Regions from separate parts of the Paenibacillus sp. alder61 genome, predicted to be linked through region 2. Evidence: riboswitches for the same ligand, from Rfam matches in the RefSeq annotation. Region 2 holds a riboswitch; the other holds the start of a gene.
The links. Region 2 has a riboswitch for FMN ahead of ribD (bifunctional diaminohydroxyphosphoribosylaminopyrimidine deaminase/5-amino-6-(5-phosphoribosylamino)uracil reductase RibD). Riboswitches for the same ligand answer to the same signal wherever they lie in the genome.

Region 1 (8,025 bases), on a different contig from region 2:
CCCTTGATATAATCAAGTTATCACAATGTTTTGAGGTTGAATAGGAGGTTTATCGAGATGGGTAAAAACATATTTTTCAACGCGCATCACTCCCCGGTGGGAGCCTTCGCCAGCTTTACTTTGGGCTATCCGGGAAAAAGCGGCGGTTTCGATCTTGAGCTGGGGAGCCCGCCCAACCAGAATATATACATCGGCCTGCAGGAAGACGGTGAAGAAAAATACAGGGCTCTCCCCTTCTTCGGCGAGGGCCAGGACGAACGGGACCGCTACACGTCCGAGCAAAACGGGTCCGGCAAAGCAGCGGACGAAGCGCTTCTCCTCCCGTTTTCCAGGGAGGCCGTCTCCCGCAAGTTCGGCGCGGCCATAGACGAGTGGCAGGCCGGCGATCTGACCTTCCGTCTCTATTCCCCGTTCGGCAGCGTGCCGGACCCCGCCTCGGCCGATGCCGAAGAATTGAAATTCGCGCTCGTCCCCGCCGTACTGGCGGAAATCATCGTCGATAATACCCGTGGCACCTCCGCGAGAAAAGCCTTCTTCGGCTTTCACGGCACGGACCCTTATTCCGCCATCCGGAGGCTGGAAGATACGACCGAAGGAGAAATTACCGGCATCGGACAAGGCCGGCATCTCGCCATCGCCACGGACGACCGCCGGGTCAAAAGCGCGGGCTTTTTCACGATCGAGGATGTTTTGAAGCCCAAAGTGGAAGAAAACCTGAGGTTCGGGCTCGGCCCGGTCGGCGCCTTGCTGATGGATACCCCGGCTGGAGAAAAGGCGACTTATCGCTTCGCACTGTGTTTCTATAAAAGCGGTTTCGTGACGACCGGGATGGATGCCGCTTATTTTTACACGCGTTACTTTGCCGATATTGAAGACGTAGCCCGGTACGCACTGAAACATTATGACCGGAAGGTGGAAGCGGCCGGATGGTGCGAGGGATTTGCGAAGGCCTCCCACTTGAACGAGGACCAGCGTTTTATGCTTCACCACGCCATCCGCAGCTACTACGGCTCGACCGAGCTGCTGGAGCATCGGGGCGAACCGCTCTGGATCGTTAATGAGGGCGAATACCGGATGATCAATACCTTTGATTTGACGGTGGACCAGTTGTTTTTTGAGCTCAAAATGAACCCGTGGACGGTTAAAAACGAGCTCGATTTATTCGTCAACCGTTACAGCTATAAAGATACGGTTCGCCTTCCCGGCGATGACACGGCGTATCCCGGCGGCATCAGCTTCACGCATGATATGGGCGTGGCTAATTCGTTCTCCCGCCCCGGGTATTCCGCCTACGAACTGCACGCCATCGAGGACTGCTTCTCCCATATGACCCATGAACAGCTGGTCAATTGGGTGCTGTGCGCCGCCGCTTATGTGCAGCATACCGGAGACAGCGCGTGGCTCGGCCGCAATCTCGGCATCTTCGAGGAATGCCTGGAGAGCATGGTGAACCGCGATCACCCCGACCCGGCGCAGCGCAACGGCATCATGGGACTCGACAGCGCCAGAACGATGGGCGGCGCCGAAATTACAACCTATGACAGTCTGGACGTGTCGCTGGGGCAGGCCCGGAACAACATCTACCTCGCCGGAAAAAGCTGGGCCGCTTATGTCGCCATGGAGAAGCTGTTCGCCGCAAACGGCCGGCCCGAAGCGGGCAAGCTGGCGGGCGATCAGGCGGAGCGCTGCGCCCGGACGATCACCGGCCAACTGTTGCCGGAGGGCTACATTCCCGCCGTTATCGCGGAGAACAATGATTCCCGGATCATTCCCGCGATTGAAGGCCTGGTGTTCCCGCTTTATACGGGCTGCCCGGAAGCCTTGGATCCGAACGGCAGGTTTGCGGCCTACATCGGCGCTCTGAAACAGCATCTCGCGACGGTGCTGGTCCCCGGCGTCTGCCTGTTCGCGGATGGAGGCTGGAAGCTGTCCTCCACCAGCGACAATTCCTGGCTGAGCAAAATTTACCTCAGCCAGTTCATCGCCCGGCACATCCTCGGCCTGCCGTGGGACGAAGCCGGCGCTGCCGCCGATGCCGCCCATGTCGCCTGGCTGACGAGCAAGGACAACGCCTACTGGAGCTGGAGCGACCAGATGCTGGCCGGCGTAATTTGCGGCAGCCGCTACTACCCGCGGGGGGTTACTGCGATCCTTTGGCTGGATGAAGCCCGGACGGATTAACCGCGATACCCCGCAAACCATAAAAACAGGAGCCGTGCCTGTCCCTATAAGGGATCGGGGAAAGGCTCCTGTTTTTGATTCGGCGCCACTCGGCCTCGGGCCGCACGGTTCCGCCCTTCGCGCTTGGCCTGATAAAGCGCTTCGTCCGCCGCCTTGTATAACCGGTCAAGCGTGATGCCGGGGCCCGGCACCTCCGTGATCATTCCCATACTGATCGTATAGCGGATCGCATGCTCACCCATCGTCATGTCCTGCCTGCTTCTACGTTCCCGCACCAGCTCCAGCAGCCCTTCGGCTTTGGCGTCCGCATACGCCTCTTCCGCTTCCGGCAGAAAGAGGGCGAATTCATCGCCGCCGTACCGGCCGAACAATTCCCTGTCGCCAAACTGAAGCCTGACGTTCCCGGCCAACTCTCTCAACACGGTATCGCCGACATCATGTCCAAAGGCATCGTTAATCCCCTTAAAGTTATCAAGGTCCAACAGGATAAACGTGACCGGTTTGCGGTGCTTCGCGCAATCGTCCATCAACCGCCCGGCCTCCTGGAGGAACGAGCGTCTGTTCAACGCACCGGTCAAATCGTCCCGGCTGGCCAGCTTGTACAGGTCCCGGTCGGCTTTTTCCTTGGAAATCAGCACAAACCCCGCATTTCCCAAGGTCATAATCAAATAAAGCGACAGGAACGACAAAGCCTGGTAAGGCCCCGGCTTGTTCACCGTCACCGGCAAGGCCGGAAACAGGGTTAATCCGATGCGAATCAACAGACCGGCGGCCATAAGAAGATATAAATTTCCCAATAAAATGCGAAGAGCCGAGCGCTTCCTGGAACCGATCATGCGGAGCGCCGGGGGCAGCAGAAAAAGCACCACCGCCATGGACACGATAAAAATGCGGATGGATTCGGTGTTTTGCAGAAGAACCGCCAGCAGATAGGCTCCCATAGAAGCCGCGATCATCCAGCTATAGTAGCGTAACGTCCCTTGAGACCACGGCTCCTCCACAATCCGCATCAGCGCCAAGGTTTCGAGCCCGACACCGAGCAAAAAAACGAGATTTGCCGCGGCGAGAACGGGCATGGGGACGGTCCCGTCCGGGATCGCCAGCAGCGCCCAGGTGACCGTTTGGCACCCTTTTGCCGCATAAAAGATAAGATAGGAGTTATCCTTGGGTTGTTTGTAGCGGTAGGCCGTGATAAACATCATCGTAAACAAGTGGCCCAGGGAAAGCAGAATATAAACGGTTTTCATGTCCATTTTTAACAGCATCATGTGCGTTAGCCACGCCTTCCCCCGAAGAAAGGATCATATTTTGATTATAATAACTGAAATTTTAGGCTTTATCGAGATAAAAAAACAGGCCTCCGACATCATCGTCGAAAACCTGTTCCTTTAATGCTCCGATTTATGTTTATCAAGTCAGGCCGGCGCCGGCTGGCTCTGTCTGGAAATGACGAACAGCGAGAACCAGATCAGGATAAAGCCTACCGCCTGCGCGACGGTGACCATCTGTTGAAACGCGATCCAGTTCACCAGCACCCCTACCATCGGGAAGCTTAGTTCGGCCAGGGTAGCTACGGAAGCTTTCGTGGTCGTCAAACCTTTGTAGTAAACCAGCAGGCTGAGGAGCCCCGGCAGCAGGGCCTGACCAAGCAAATTCAGCGAAAAAGCGGCCATGCCTGAAGCCTCCGTCGGCAAATGCCACGCGGCCCCTTCATTCCAGGTCACGGCCAGCAGCAGCGGCAGCGCCAGGATGAACCGCAGCGAGGTGACCGTCTCATATTTCATCTGTCCGACCATCATCCGTCCCATCACCGTCGAACCGCCCCAAAGCGCGGCGGCGCCGAGCGAAAGCAGACTGCCGACCTGGATAAAGTCGTTCCAGTGTCCGAACGGCACCGAAAAGCCGAAGGTCAACAGATACGTGCCGGCCAGCGCGATAAGAAACAGCAGGGCAAACCGGCGCGGGAGCGATTCCTTCAGCAAGAAGCGGGCCAACAGGATCGCGAACAGCGGCTGAAGTTTTTGCAGCAGCAGAACGGCGTTGGCATCGCCATGAGTTAAACCCATGGTAAACAGGATGGTGGCGATGGCGGAACCGCCCCAGGAGATGAACAACAGCGCTCCTACATGCTTCCAGCCGATTCCCTTAAGTTCCTGCCGGTTCTTCCACAAGGTCGGCGCCACGACCAGCGCGATGAGGATGTGCTCCAGTAAGACGAGCTGGGCCGAGGTGATCGACTTCAGCAAAATAAGACGAAACAGCGGATCCACGCCCCAGAGGGCGGCCCCCAAAACGACCAGCCAGAAACCGCTTCTTGCGCGGCTTCCCGAAACCGGTCGCGATGGATGGACTTGAATTGTGGCACTTGATGCATTTTCCATATTCCCGACTCCTTCTTGAATATGGGGTCTACGCGAAAAAGCCCCCGGCATTGACGTCAGTCAACATTCGGGGGCCGATCAAAATAAGCTTGCGGGGGTGGGATAATACATCCGCACCTGCACCCGCATGCCTGTGATTGATCTTCTCCCATCCGGACTTTACCGTCGGCCCTGGAGTCGCACCAGGTCAGTCCCCGTCCCTTAGGGAACGGAGAGTCGCGGGCTAAATCATCGATCCGATGATCATCACCGCCGGTCAGGAATTTCACCTTACCCCGAAGATCCATATTCATTTAAATTTTAATTTAATGGGTTGATTTCATAGTACTTCAGCAGCTCATGAAACTCTGTAACAAACGTCACAACGCAAGTTGTTCGGCCGTGAAATCCGAAATGAAAAACTCATTTGCGATCATTATAACACTATTTCAGCAATTTTGTAATCTACTATTTTTTTTATAGTGGATTACTCAAAGGCTGGAATAGCGATTTCACTGTAGTTCTTTTCCAGAAACTGTTTTACTTCCGGACTCGAAATGGCTTTGGCCAGTTTTTGGATCGCCTCGGAATCCTTGTTGTCCTCGCGGGCAACCAGTGTGATGGCAAACGCGGAATCCGTCGTTTCCGTCAGCAGCGCGTCCTTTTTGGGCGTCAGACCGAGCGGGCTTGCATAGGCCGGTGTCATAAGAACCAGGTCGGCGTCGTCCAGCATCCGGGCGAGCATAAGCAAATCAACTTCTTCAAATTTGAAGTTTTTCGGGTTTTCCGTAATGTCAGCTACCGTGGCTTGAATTCCTACGCCTTCCTTCAGCTTGAGGATTCCCGCTTTCTCCAGCATGACCAGCGAACGCCCCGTATTCGACGGGTCGTTGGCGATTGCGATGGTCGCCCCCTCAGGCAGTTCATCCATGCTCTTGTACCGTTTGGAATACGCCCCGTAAACGGCGTGATAGACCGGCTGAACGGCGGTGAGTTTGCTGCCTGTGCTCTCATTATATTGCTCCATGTAAGGAACGTGCTGAAAAAAATTGGCGTCCACTTCCTTGTTCGCCAGCGCGTCGTTCGGCTGGATGTTGTCGGACAGCACAACCAGTTCCAGATTGACGCCTTCCTCCTGAAGCTGCGGCTTGATCAGTTCCAAAATTTCCGTCATCGGCGGAATCAGCGTTGCCACTTTCAGGGTCACGGCCTGTTTGCCGGACGCTTTCGCGGTGGAGGAAGTGCTCCCCTGTTCCGCGGTTCCTTTCTCCGCGGCACCGCCGGTGTTGCTGCCGCAACCCGCAGTAATGATCATGATCAGGGCTACGAGCCCAAGCATCCATTTTCTGTTCATCTCCAACATCCTTCCTTTTTGCGCTTTGTTTTTGTGAGTAAGTGAATAAAGGACTTTTGCGCCGCAATAAGGGTCTTTTGAGGCGCTATTTTGTCGAATTTGGCTAGTTGGGACGAAATAGCGGCATTTTGGGATCTTATTTTTGAAAAAAGCCGGCTAAACCTTCATATTTGGGCCCGCCGCGGGGAAATAAGGCCCTTTTTGACCGCTATTCTTCCGGGAAAGCCGAATCGGGCCGAAATAACGGCCCAAATGGCCGCTAATCCCGGTTCCGGCGATCAAAGGGCCATTAGAAGGCACGTTCCCCGATTTGAGCGGAAGGAGCCGGCTTGCTGCCGCGCCGCTTCTAGCGTTATCTTTTGTCCAGCCATCGGGAAATCCGGCTTCCGGCAAACTGTATGAGCTGAACCAGCACAATCATCAGAACGATGACCGCGGCCATCAGCTCCGTTTCGAAGCGCTGATATCCGTAGCGGATGGCAAAATCGCCGACTCCGCCGCCGCCCACGACTCCCATCACCGTGGAATAGGAAATAAAGCTGATCGTCGACGTCGTAAGGCCGAGCACAAGTCCGGAACGGGCTTCCACGTATAGAAATTTCATGACGACCTCCAGCTTGGAAGCCCCCATCGAAAGAGCGGCCTCGACCACGCCGCGCGGAACTTCCACCAAAGACTGCTCCACCTGCCTCGCATAGATGGCAATGGAGACCACGCCCAGGGGGACGGAAGCCGCCAAGGTTCCGATCGCCGTTCCCACGAGCAGCCGGGTCAGCGGAATCATGAATACGACGAGCAGCAAAAACGGAAAGGAACGGACCACATTCACAAATCCGTTCAGCAGCGCGGACCACGTCCGATTCTCGTAAAGCTGCCCCTTGGCCGTCAGAAACAGCATCGTGCCGAGCGGGAGGCCGAGCAATACGGCGGCGGCCACGGAGATCCCCACCATGAGAAAGGTCTCTCCGACGGCCTCGGCGATCTGGGTCCGAAACTGCATCACCTTCTCGGCCATTAAGGCGAAGTCAAACATGGGCCTCCCCTCCCTCTCCAAGCAGTTGTTCCCGATAGGACAACTTGGGGCGGGAACTTTCCGCCGGAGTCCGGCGCGGCAGAGCAAAACCGTCGACCAGCCTGCCACGTTCCATGACGGACACCTCATGACAGAGTTCCTTCACAACCTCCATCTCATGGGTCACAATGACGATCGTCACTCCGAGCGTCGTGTTGATGTGCCGGAGCACCGCGAGAATTTCCGAGGTGGTGTCCGGGTCCAGAGAGGAAGTCGGCTCATCGCACAGCAGCACGGCCGGCCGGTGGGCCAGGGCCCGGGCGATCGCCACCCGCTGCTTTTGCCCGCCGCTGAGCCGGGCCGGGTATTGATCCGCTTTGTCCTCCAGTCCGACAAACCGGAGGCACTCCAGCACGCGCTCCCGCCGCTGCGTTCTTCCCGTACCGGCCAGTTCCAGCGGTACGGCCACGTTGCCGCTTACGGTGCGGTTATGCAGCAAATGAAACTGCTGAAATACCATGCCGATCGAGCGGCGGGCGATGCGCAGTTTGGCTTCGGGCAGCGCGGTCAGGTCCTGACCGAGCGCGATAACCCCGCCTTCATCCGGCGGCTCTAGCAGATTCATCATCCTAAGCAGGGTCGATTTCCCCGCACCGCTCGGCCCGATAATGCCGTGAATCGTTCCGCCCCGAACGGTCAGGGACACCCGGTCGACGGCCTTGAAACCTCCGGCACCCGAGCCGTAACTTTTGCTGACTTCATGAAGCGATATCATCGGTCTACTGCCCCCTACGAATCAACCAAAAGTTGTATCAATATTTCTCAAACACTGTTACAATGCATAAATCCCCTTGATTATAGACTATTTTTAATACTGTGTCACCAAAAACAGTTTGTTATTACACAACTTATGGAAAGTAAAAACATATTCCTCCATGATTATGCCTGTATTCTAAGGAATAATCGTAACTTTGCGAGGAGATTAAGAAATATGAAAAAAGAGAGCTCTCGCTCTCTTTTTTGGGTTATCTTTCCTTTTTTAACGGCTGAAGAACATGGCGACGACCATGTTGAGCTTATCCGCCGACTTAACGGCCTTTCGGGGCGCTATTTCACGC
Region 2 (8,025 bases):
CATTCCCGTTGATGTCGCCTTTAACGAGGGCCACATGTTCCTTGGTGTCCACCTCATTCGTATAAGCTACCGCCCGGAATTCACCGTAATCGGTCGGCATCCGTACCTCGACTTCCCGGTTGACCAGCTTTTCCTTCTCGTTGCGGTAATGTATCAGATCTTTGACGCTGATGAGCTTCAAATCATGCTTCCTGGCGATTTCCACCAGATCGGGGAGTCTCGCCATCGTCCCGTCCTCTTTAATCACCTCGCAAATGACGCCGGCGGGATACGAGCCGCACATCCGGGCCAGATCGACGGCCGCTTCGGTATGACCCGCCCGGCGCAGAACGCCGCCCTTCTTGGCGATCAGCGGGAACATATGGCCCGGCCGCCGGAAGTCCGACGGCTTCGCCTTCGGGTCCATGATCCCGCGAACCGTTAAAGAGCGCTCATAGGCGGAAATTCCGGTCGTCGTATCTTTATGATCGATCGAAACGGTAAACGCCGTCCCGTGGTAGTCGGTATTTTGGGTAACCATCGGCGCCAGTTCCAGTTCCTCGGCACGCTCCGCCGTAATCGGCAGACACACCAGCCCACGGCCCTGAGTGATCATAAAATTGATCACTTCCGGCGTGGCCTTCTCGGCCAGCGCCACAAAATCCCCTTCATTTTCCCGGTCTTCGTCATCCACCACGATGATCACTTTGCCGCGCATCAGTTCGTATATCGCTTCTTCCACGCGGTCCAGTTGAAACTCGCTCATGGGAATCCCTCCAATTTTACATAAATCCGTGCTCCGACAGAAATTGCGGATCGATGCCGCGCGTGGAAGCGGAAGCCGTCTTCCGGACTCCATTTCCCGAAGCTCCGTAATTCAAAAGATGTTCTACATATTTGCCAAGCACATCGCACTCCAGGTTAACCGTATCCCCCGCCCCTTTATAGGCGAGGATCGTCTCTTTTAGGGTATGGGGAATAATCGATATGGAAAACCCGCCGTCATGCGTTTCTACCACGGTCAGACTGATCCCGTCCACCGTAATGGAACCTTGGGGAATGATGTACCGCGAGAGGGAAGCGTCGGCCAGTCGGATCTCGTATACGACGGAATTTTGATCCTGACGTTTACGCACGATTTGACCCGTTCCGTCCACATGACCCTGCACGATATGACCGCCGAACCGGCCGCCGGCCGCCATCGCCCGTTCGAGATTGACTTTGCTGCCGGACTTCAGATCCTTGAGGTTGGTATGCCGGTACGTTTGCGGCATCACATCGACCATAAACGAATGATCGTCAAAAGATACCGCCGTCAGGCATACCCCGTTAACGGCGATGCTGTCGCCCGGTTTTAACCCTTCGGTGACGACCTTGGCCGCAATGTGCAGAACTAGCGCTTCCCCTTGACGGCTAACCGATTTCATCGTCCCGATCTCCTCGATAAGCCCTGTAAACATTGGCTGCCTCCTTTACGCTTCCGTACTTCCTTGGATGTCCGCTTGCTCCTTCTCCGGCCAGACCGGCCTTCCTTGAATATAGACATTGTCTCCGATCGTCTCGACTTCTACACTTGTCAGCGTTACGGCCTCGCTCATTTTTTCATATCCCGAGAAAATAAAGCTTCCCGGCGCTTCGCCCCCGCCGATCAATTTCGGGGCGAGAAACAAGACGATCTCGTCCACCAGCCTCTTTTCCAGCAGGGAGCCGTTCAATCGTCCGCCGCCCTCGACCAGAACGGAGGAGATTTCCCGTTCCCCGAGTCTCTGGAGCGCCAGCTGCAAATCAACATGAGGCCCCGCCCCGCAGGGAATCACCTCAATGCCCCGCTCCGCCAGGACAGCCATCTTTGCGCGGTCCGCCATCTCGGTCGTCAGGACGAGGGTCGGCGCCGCTCCGTCGCTCAGCACCCGGCTGGCGACAGGAACGCGAAGCGTCGAATCCACGATAATACGCACCGGATCCAATCCGGGAACCGCCAGGCGTGTCGTCAATTGCGGATCATCCGCAAGCACCGTTCCGGAGCCGACCATAATGCCCTGATGGCGGTGTCGCATCGTATGCACGATTTCGCGCGAGGCTTCATTCGAAATCCACTTGCTGTCGCCCGTTTTCGTCGCGATTTTCCCGTCCAGCGTACTGGCCGTTTTAATCGTCACGTAAGGAAGACCGGTTGTAATGTATTTGATGAATTTCCGGTTTAACGCCACGGCCCGGTCTCGAAGCACCCCGGTCGTCACTTCAATCCCGTTTTGCCGCAGCAGTCCGATTCCCCGCCCGGCCACCTGCGGGTTGGGATCTTCGGTGGCCACGACAACCCGTGCCACCTTATCCTCGATCAACCGCTCCGCGCAAGGAGGCGTCATGCCGTAATGGCTGCAAGGCTCCAGCGTAACGTATACCGTGCTCCCTTCGGCCAAGGGGCCCGCCATGCGGAGCGCGTGCACTTCCGCGTGCGGCGTTCCCCTTTTCAGGTGGGCGCCCAGGCCGACCACCGCGCCGTCTTTCACCACGACGGCTCCGACGACCGGATTGATCCCGGTCTGCCCCTGGGCGCGTTCGGCCATTTGCAGGGCGAGCTCCATGTAATATTCATCGCCGATCGTTTGCATAACCGCCCCTCCTTGTGCCTTAGACATAAAAAACTCCTGCCGGAGCATTCCGGCAGGAGCTGTTGAGAGTGATCATCCGCGAAATAAAAGCTGCATTAAATTACACCTAACCAAGCCATGATAAAATCATAGCCTGCAGGCATACTTCGCCTCCGTCAAAACGAACATATCGTTCAACATGGAAACACAAATAGACCATGTGAAAACATGAACTTTAACGTACGAATGCTTTTCGCGTCTCCTTCTCCCATCCAGACTATACTGTCGGTCCCGGAATCGCACCGGCTCAGCCATATGCGGGCAGATCCCGCATACGGGTCACGGACTTGTGCCGGCCTCGGTTTCCGCTATTGCTGGAAATCTCAAGACCCGCCATCACCGTCGGTAGGGAATTTCACCCTGCCCCGAAGGAATGCATATAAATTTGATAAAGTCATAAATCCATCTGACTTGAGGAAAGAATAGCATAAAAAAAATAAAAATACAACAACGCCGCAAATCGGCTTGGGCTCTGCTAAGCCAAACCCCTTTCCGGAATAAAATCAGCGCTCGAGTGCGACAATAACATTGCCCCGCTTCCCGGGGAAGAAACCTTCAGGAGGGAACTGCCATGGCCAAACCCGACAACCGCGCCGATAATGTGGAAAAGCTGCAGGACAACATCCAAAATACGATCCGCAACTTCCGCGAAGGCCAGGAATACTTGAGCGAGCATGCCGACGAAATCACCGGCGAGGAAAAGCGGCAAATTGAAGAAAAGAATGCCCGCCGTCTGGACAGCATCCGCGGCTTCCGGGAGGAAGTCAAGGACGAAGCGGCCGACCGGCAATCTTAACTTCATTCATCATGAAATAGCGAAAGGGCTCCCTTGGCCGAAGATCGGCCGGGAGCCCTTTCGCATTTCGGGGATTACTCGTCCCAGACGGTAACCTCTTTCATTTTATCCCCTGGGCGGATCTGGTCCACCAGGTCCATTCCGGAAGTGACTTTACCGAATACGGTATGTACTCCGTTCAGGTGAGGCTGCGGCTCATACACGATGAAGAACTGGCTGCCGCCGGTATCTTTCCCGGCATGGGCCATCGACAGCACGCCGCGCTCATGCTTCGTCGTATTCGTTGCCGTTTCGCACTTGATCGTGTAGCCTGGACCGCCGGTGCCGTTTCCGATCGGGCATCCGCCTTGAGCTACAAAGCCGGGGATCACGCGGTGGAACGTCAAGCCGTTATAGAAGCCGGAATTCGCCAACTTCTCGAAATTCGCCACCGTACCCGGAGCTTCTTCGGGCAGAAACTGGATCTCCACTTCTCCGCCCTTTTCCAAAACGATCTTTCCTTTTTTCATATGGGTCACTTCCTCTTCTTCTTTAGTGAGCATACACGTGGGACAAACCTATTCCAGTGTACTATGAAATCCCTCCGGTAGCAAAATACGGACTTAAAAAGCAGGTACCGAAAAAGCCAGTTCATCGAAATGAACTGGCTCCGCACCTCTGTTTTTTAAGTTTCTATCACCAGGCCTTTTTATTTCAAAGACGGCTGTTTGGCGATGCGCTCGGGAATCACGTCGCAGGAGGTAATGTCCTGCAGGGTCTCCCGCTTGACCACCAGATCGCTTTGACCGTTTTGAACGAACACGACCGCAGGGCGGCGGATCCGGTTGTAATTGCTTGCCATCGCGTAGTTGTACGCCCCGGTGCAAGCGACCGCCAGCAAATCGCCGGATTTGACCTTCGGCAGTTCCAGATCCCAGATCAACATGTCGCCGCTTTCGCAGCATTTCCCCGCGATGGACACCGTCTCCTCGGCCGCATCCAGCCCGCGGTTCGCCAGCATGGCTTCATACTTGGATTCGTACAGCGCCGGACGCGGGTTATCGGTCATACCGCCGTCAACGGAAACATACTTCCGGACCCCCGGGATGTCCTTGCTCGTACCCACCGTGTAAAGCGTCGTTCCGGCGTCGCCCACGATACTGCGACCCGGCTCCACCCAAATTTCCGGCAGTTGCGGATAACCGGCGGCAAAAGAAGATTTTACCGCGTCCGTAATCGCCTTCACATAATCGGAAACTTGAAGCGGCGTGTCCTCGGACGTGTAGCGGATGCCGAAGCCTCCACCAAGGTTGATGACTTTAAAGATCACATTCAGTTGATCTTTGACGCGAAGCGAAAATTCCGCCACGCGTTCCACCGCCATCTGGAAGCCTTCGACCTCAAAAATTTGCGAGCCGATATGGGAATGCAGCCCGAGCAAATTCAGATTCAAGCTCCGGGAAGCCTGTTCTACCGCTTCATAAGCGGAGCCGTTCCCGATATCGAAGCCGAACTTCGAATCCGTTTGCCCGGTGGAAATGTATTCGTGGGTGTGGGCCTCCACCCCTGGCGTTACGCGCAACAGGATGTTGACGGTGACGCCTTTTTCGGCGGAAAGCGCCTGCAGCATGTGCATCTCGGTAAAATTATCCACGACGAAACAGCCAATGTTGGCCTGAATGGCCATCTCCAGCTCTTCCGGGGTTTTGTTATTGCCGTGAAAATGGATACGCTGCGCAGGGAAACCAGCTTGCAGTGCCGTATATAATTCCCCTTCCGATACGACGTCAAGGGAAAGTCCCTCTTCCTCGGCCAGCCGGCACATGGCCATGACGCAGAACGCTTTGCTGGCGTATGCCACCTGGAAGGACAAGCCCGATGCCCGGAACGCTTCCATATATTCACGGCATCTTTGCCGGATCAAGGCTTCATCCATAATATACAGCGGAGTGCCGTAAGTTTCTTTCAGCTCTACCGTATCGCATCCGCCGATTTCCAGATGTCCCTTGGAATTGATTTTGCTGGTACCGTGTAAATACATCTATGCAGTCCTCCACTTTCAGTTTTCATCAGTATAGCAAACAACCACCCAACTGAAAAATGGATTTTTAGGAATATCATTTGTGTTTTTTTCGGACTGGCTTACGAATCCCGTCTCTCGCGCGGCATCCTCGTCCGGTCCCTCGTCTTGTTCATGGAAGGCCTTAGCTTGGAAGTGAGCACCGGAACACGGAGGATGATAGCTGCCATCGCCTTTGCATTAAAAGGAATAAACGGCCACAGGTAGGAAGTATTAAACGACCGCTGCAAGCTTAGAAAAATGACAAACGCCGTGATTCCGCCGATAAACCCGGGGCCCCCGAAAATCGACACCAGGATAATCATCAGTAACCTGACCACCCGGTTCGCCAGCCCCAGCTCATAGCTCGGCGTGGCGAACATGCCGATGGCGGCGACCGCCATGTACAGCACCACCTCGTTAACGAACAGACCGCTCTTTACCGCGATATCCCCGATCAAAATCGCCGCAATCAACCCCATGGCGGAGGCCAGCGGCGTGGGGGTGTGAACCGCGGCCATGCGCATCAGATCCACCCCGAATTCCACCATCAGGAACTGGGCGATCAGCGGAATTTTGGCCATTTTTTGCGGTCCGATAAAGTCCAACGCTACCGGTTTTAGTTCCGGATGAATGACGACGAGAAGCCATAACGGCAAAAGAAATAAAGAGGCGAAGATGCCGAAAAATCTGACCCAGCGCAAATAGGTGCCCATAAACGGCGTCTGCCGGTTTTCTTCCGCATGCTGGCAGAGGTCGAAGAAGCTCGTCGGCAAAATCATGACACTCGGGGAAGTGTCGACAAGGATCACAACCCGTCCCTCCATCAAATGCGAGGCGACAACGTCCGGACGCTCGGAATAGCGCACCATCGGATAGGGGTTCCAGCCCCTCTTGACGATCGCTTCCTCCAACTGCTTGTCGGCCAGCGGAATCCCGTCGAGTTCCACCGCCTGAATCTTTTCTTTTACGGCGTCAACCAGCACCTTGTCCACGATGTCATCGATATAGGCCACGCAGACATCGGTTTGCGAGCGGCGGCCTACCTTCATCACTTCGAATTTTACACCGGGGTCGCGCAGGCGTCTGCGTACCAGAATCACGTTCGTCACCAAAGTCTCCGTAAATCCGTCCCTCGCGCCGCGAACAACCCGTTCGAGGGAGGGCTCCTCGGGGCTGCGCACCGGATAAATGCGGGTATCCAGCAGAATCGCCGACTGCTCCCCTTCGATAAAAAAAGCACTCATGCCGACCAGAACACCGTTGATGGCCTTGCTCAGTTCATCCGTTTTCTCAACTTGGATATGAGGAATGTACAGTTCGAAAAAAGATCGCAGCGCGCCTGAACTTAAGTCTTCGGGAGTCAAATAAGTCAGCCGTTTGAGGACTTCCTGAAGAATCGTGTCCTTAACGAAGCCATTAATAAAGAAAAGTCCGGTCTTCTTGCCGCCGAACGTCATTTCGCGAAAAACGATATCGAAACCCTGGCCCAACCCGACGACTTCTTCGAGCGTTTTTTTCGTCGTCGTCAGGCTGCGGCTGATTTGATCGCTCTTCTGCCAATAACGGATCGATTCCTTCACGGAGTCGGATCGTTCGGCTTCCACCTTATGACGCAGGGCCCGCTTTGCCTCCTCGCTGCCCTCCCAATCGTACTCGCCAAAAGCCGGCATGAATTTCGGCTCCTCTCCAGTGTGTTCCCCGCTTCCCGGGCCGCCTCGTTCCTGACCCACCATCTTACATCAGCCTCCTTAAATCTGTTTACTTTCTGTAGATAAACCATTCGAAAAAGGAACCGGCCACTTTCCCGCACACCATCGCCATCAGGAGGCCGACCAGATCGTTTTGCATCCGCAGCCTTTTGGCCAGAATAGGTAGAACGTTCAGCACCTCCGTAAGCGCTGCGGCCAACATACCGATAAACACGCCGTTTAACAAACCTATAAAGCCGGAAGCAAGCCAGGGACCTGACAGCTTCCAATTCCAGAAATCCGCAATCGTCCCGATAAAGGAACCTCCGACCATCGCTCCCTCATACCAATGGACCTTGTTATATGACTTCGTCACTTGGGCCAACCGCGGAATCACATCCAAAACAATGTATAAAGCGATCACCCCGCCTCCAACGGCGATGCCTCCCGCCAAGCCGATAAACAGCGTTACAAACGATGACAGAACGGAACTCAAGGCTCCGTCTCCTTCCGGTCCCGGGAGGCTTCCGCTCGACGTTTCTTCTCGTACTCTTCGGCAATCACATACTGGTTTAGGTTCTCTTGATACAGATACATTTCGACTTCCAGCGGAGAAGGCTCTTCATTCCACTTTTTCTTGAACAGATGGTTGAAGAAGATGATCATTCCGAGGCCGATCCCGATGGAGTATGCGCCTTGAAACAAATAGGGGTGATCGTCCCTCTTTCCCGTCAGCATTTCGACGATTCTGATTTGCACTTGCGGCATGCTTACATCGGCATGAAAATTCATGATCGTCAGCGCCGCTCCGAAAAACAACAGCAACCAGACGAGAATAAACAGGGAGCGCGACGGTTTTTTTTCGTCGGC

Region 1: linked by a shared signal. The riboswitch ahead of LBW89_RS12000 (DMT family transporter) and the one ahead of ribD (bifunctional diaminohydroxyphosphoribosylaminopyrimidine deaminase/5-amino-6-(5-phosphoribosylamino)uracil reductase RibD) in region 2 are both predicted to bind FMN.

Annotation. Positions count from the first base shown of each region.
Region 1 covers NZ_JAIUDG010000010.1:19,004-27,028, forward strand. The annotation lists gene LBW89_RS11990 (glycoside hydrolase family 52 protein) at 58-2,181, shown strand; gene LBW89_RS11995 (GGDEF domain-containing protein) at 2,226-3,449, opposite strand; gene LBW89_RS12000 (DMT family transporter) at 3,597-4,562, opposite strand; FMN riboswitch at 4,699-4,849, opposite strand; gene LBW89_RS12005 (MetQ/NlpA family ABC transporter substrate-binding protein) at 5,029-5,895, opposite strand; gene LBW89_RS12010 (methionine ABC transporter permease) at 6,248-6,928, opposite strand; gene LBW89_RS12015 (methionine ABC transporter ATP-binding protein) at 6,921-7,682, opposite strand; gene LBW89_RS12020 (hypothetical protein) at 7,899-8,025, shown strand, end outside.
Region 2 covers NZ_JAIUDG010000015.1:125,839-133,863, forward strand. The annotation lists gene LBW89_RS17180 (bifunctional 3,4-dihydroxy-2-butanone-4-phosphate synthase/GTP cyclohydrolase II) at 1-745, opposite strand, end outside; gene LBW89_RS17185 (riboflavin synthase) at 762-1,439, opposite strand; gene ribD (bifunctional diaminohydroxyphosphoribosylaminopyrimidine deaminase/5-amino-6-(5-phosphoribosylamino)uracil reductase RibD) at 1,452-2,591, opposite strand; FMN riboswitch at 2,827-3,007, opposite strand; gene tlp (small acid-soluble spore protein Tlp) at 3,202-3,426, shown strand; gene LBW89_RS17200 (peptidylprolyl isomerase) at 3,501-3,935, opposite strand; gene lysA (diaminopimelate decarboxylase) at 4,115-5,446, opposite strand; gene LBW89_RS17210 (spore germination protein) at 5,548-7,137, opposite strand; gene LBW89_RS17215 (stage V sporulation protein AB) at 7,226-7,651, opposite strand; gene LBW89_RS17220 (stage V sporulation protein AA) at 7,648-8,025, opposite strand, start outside.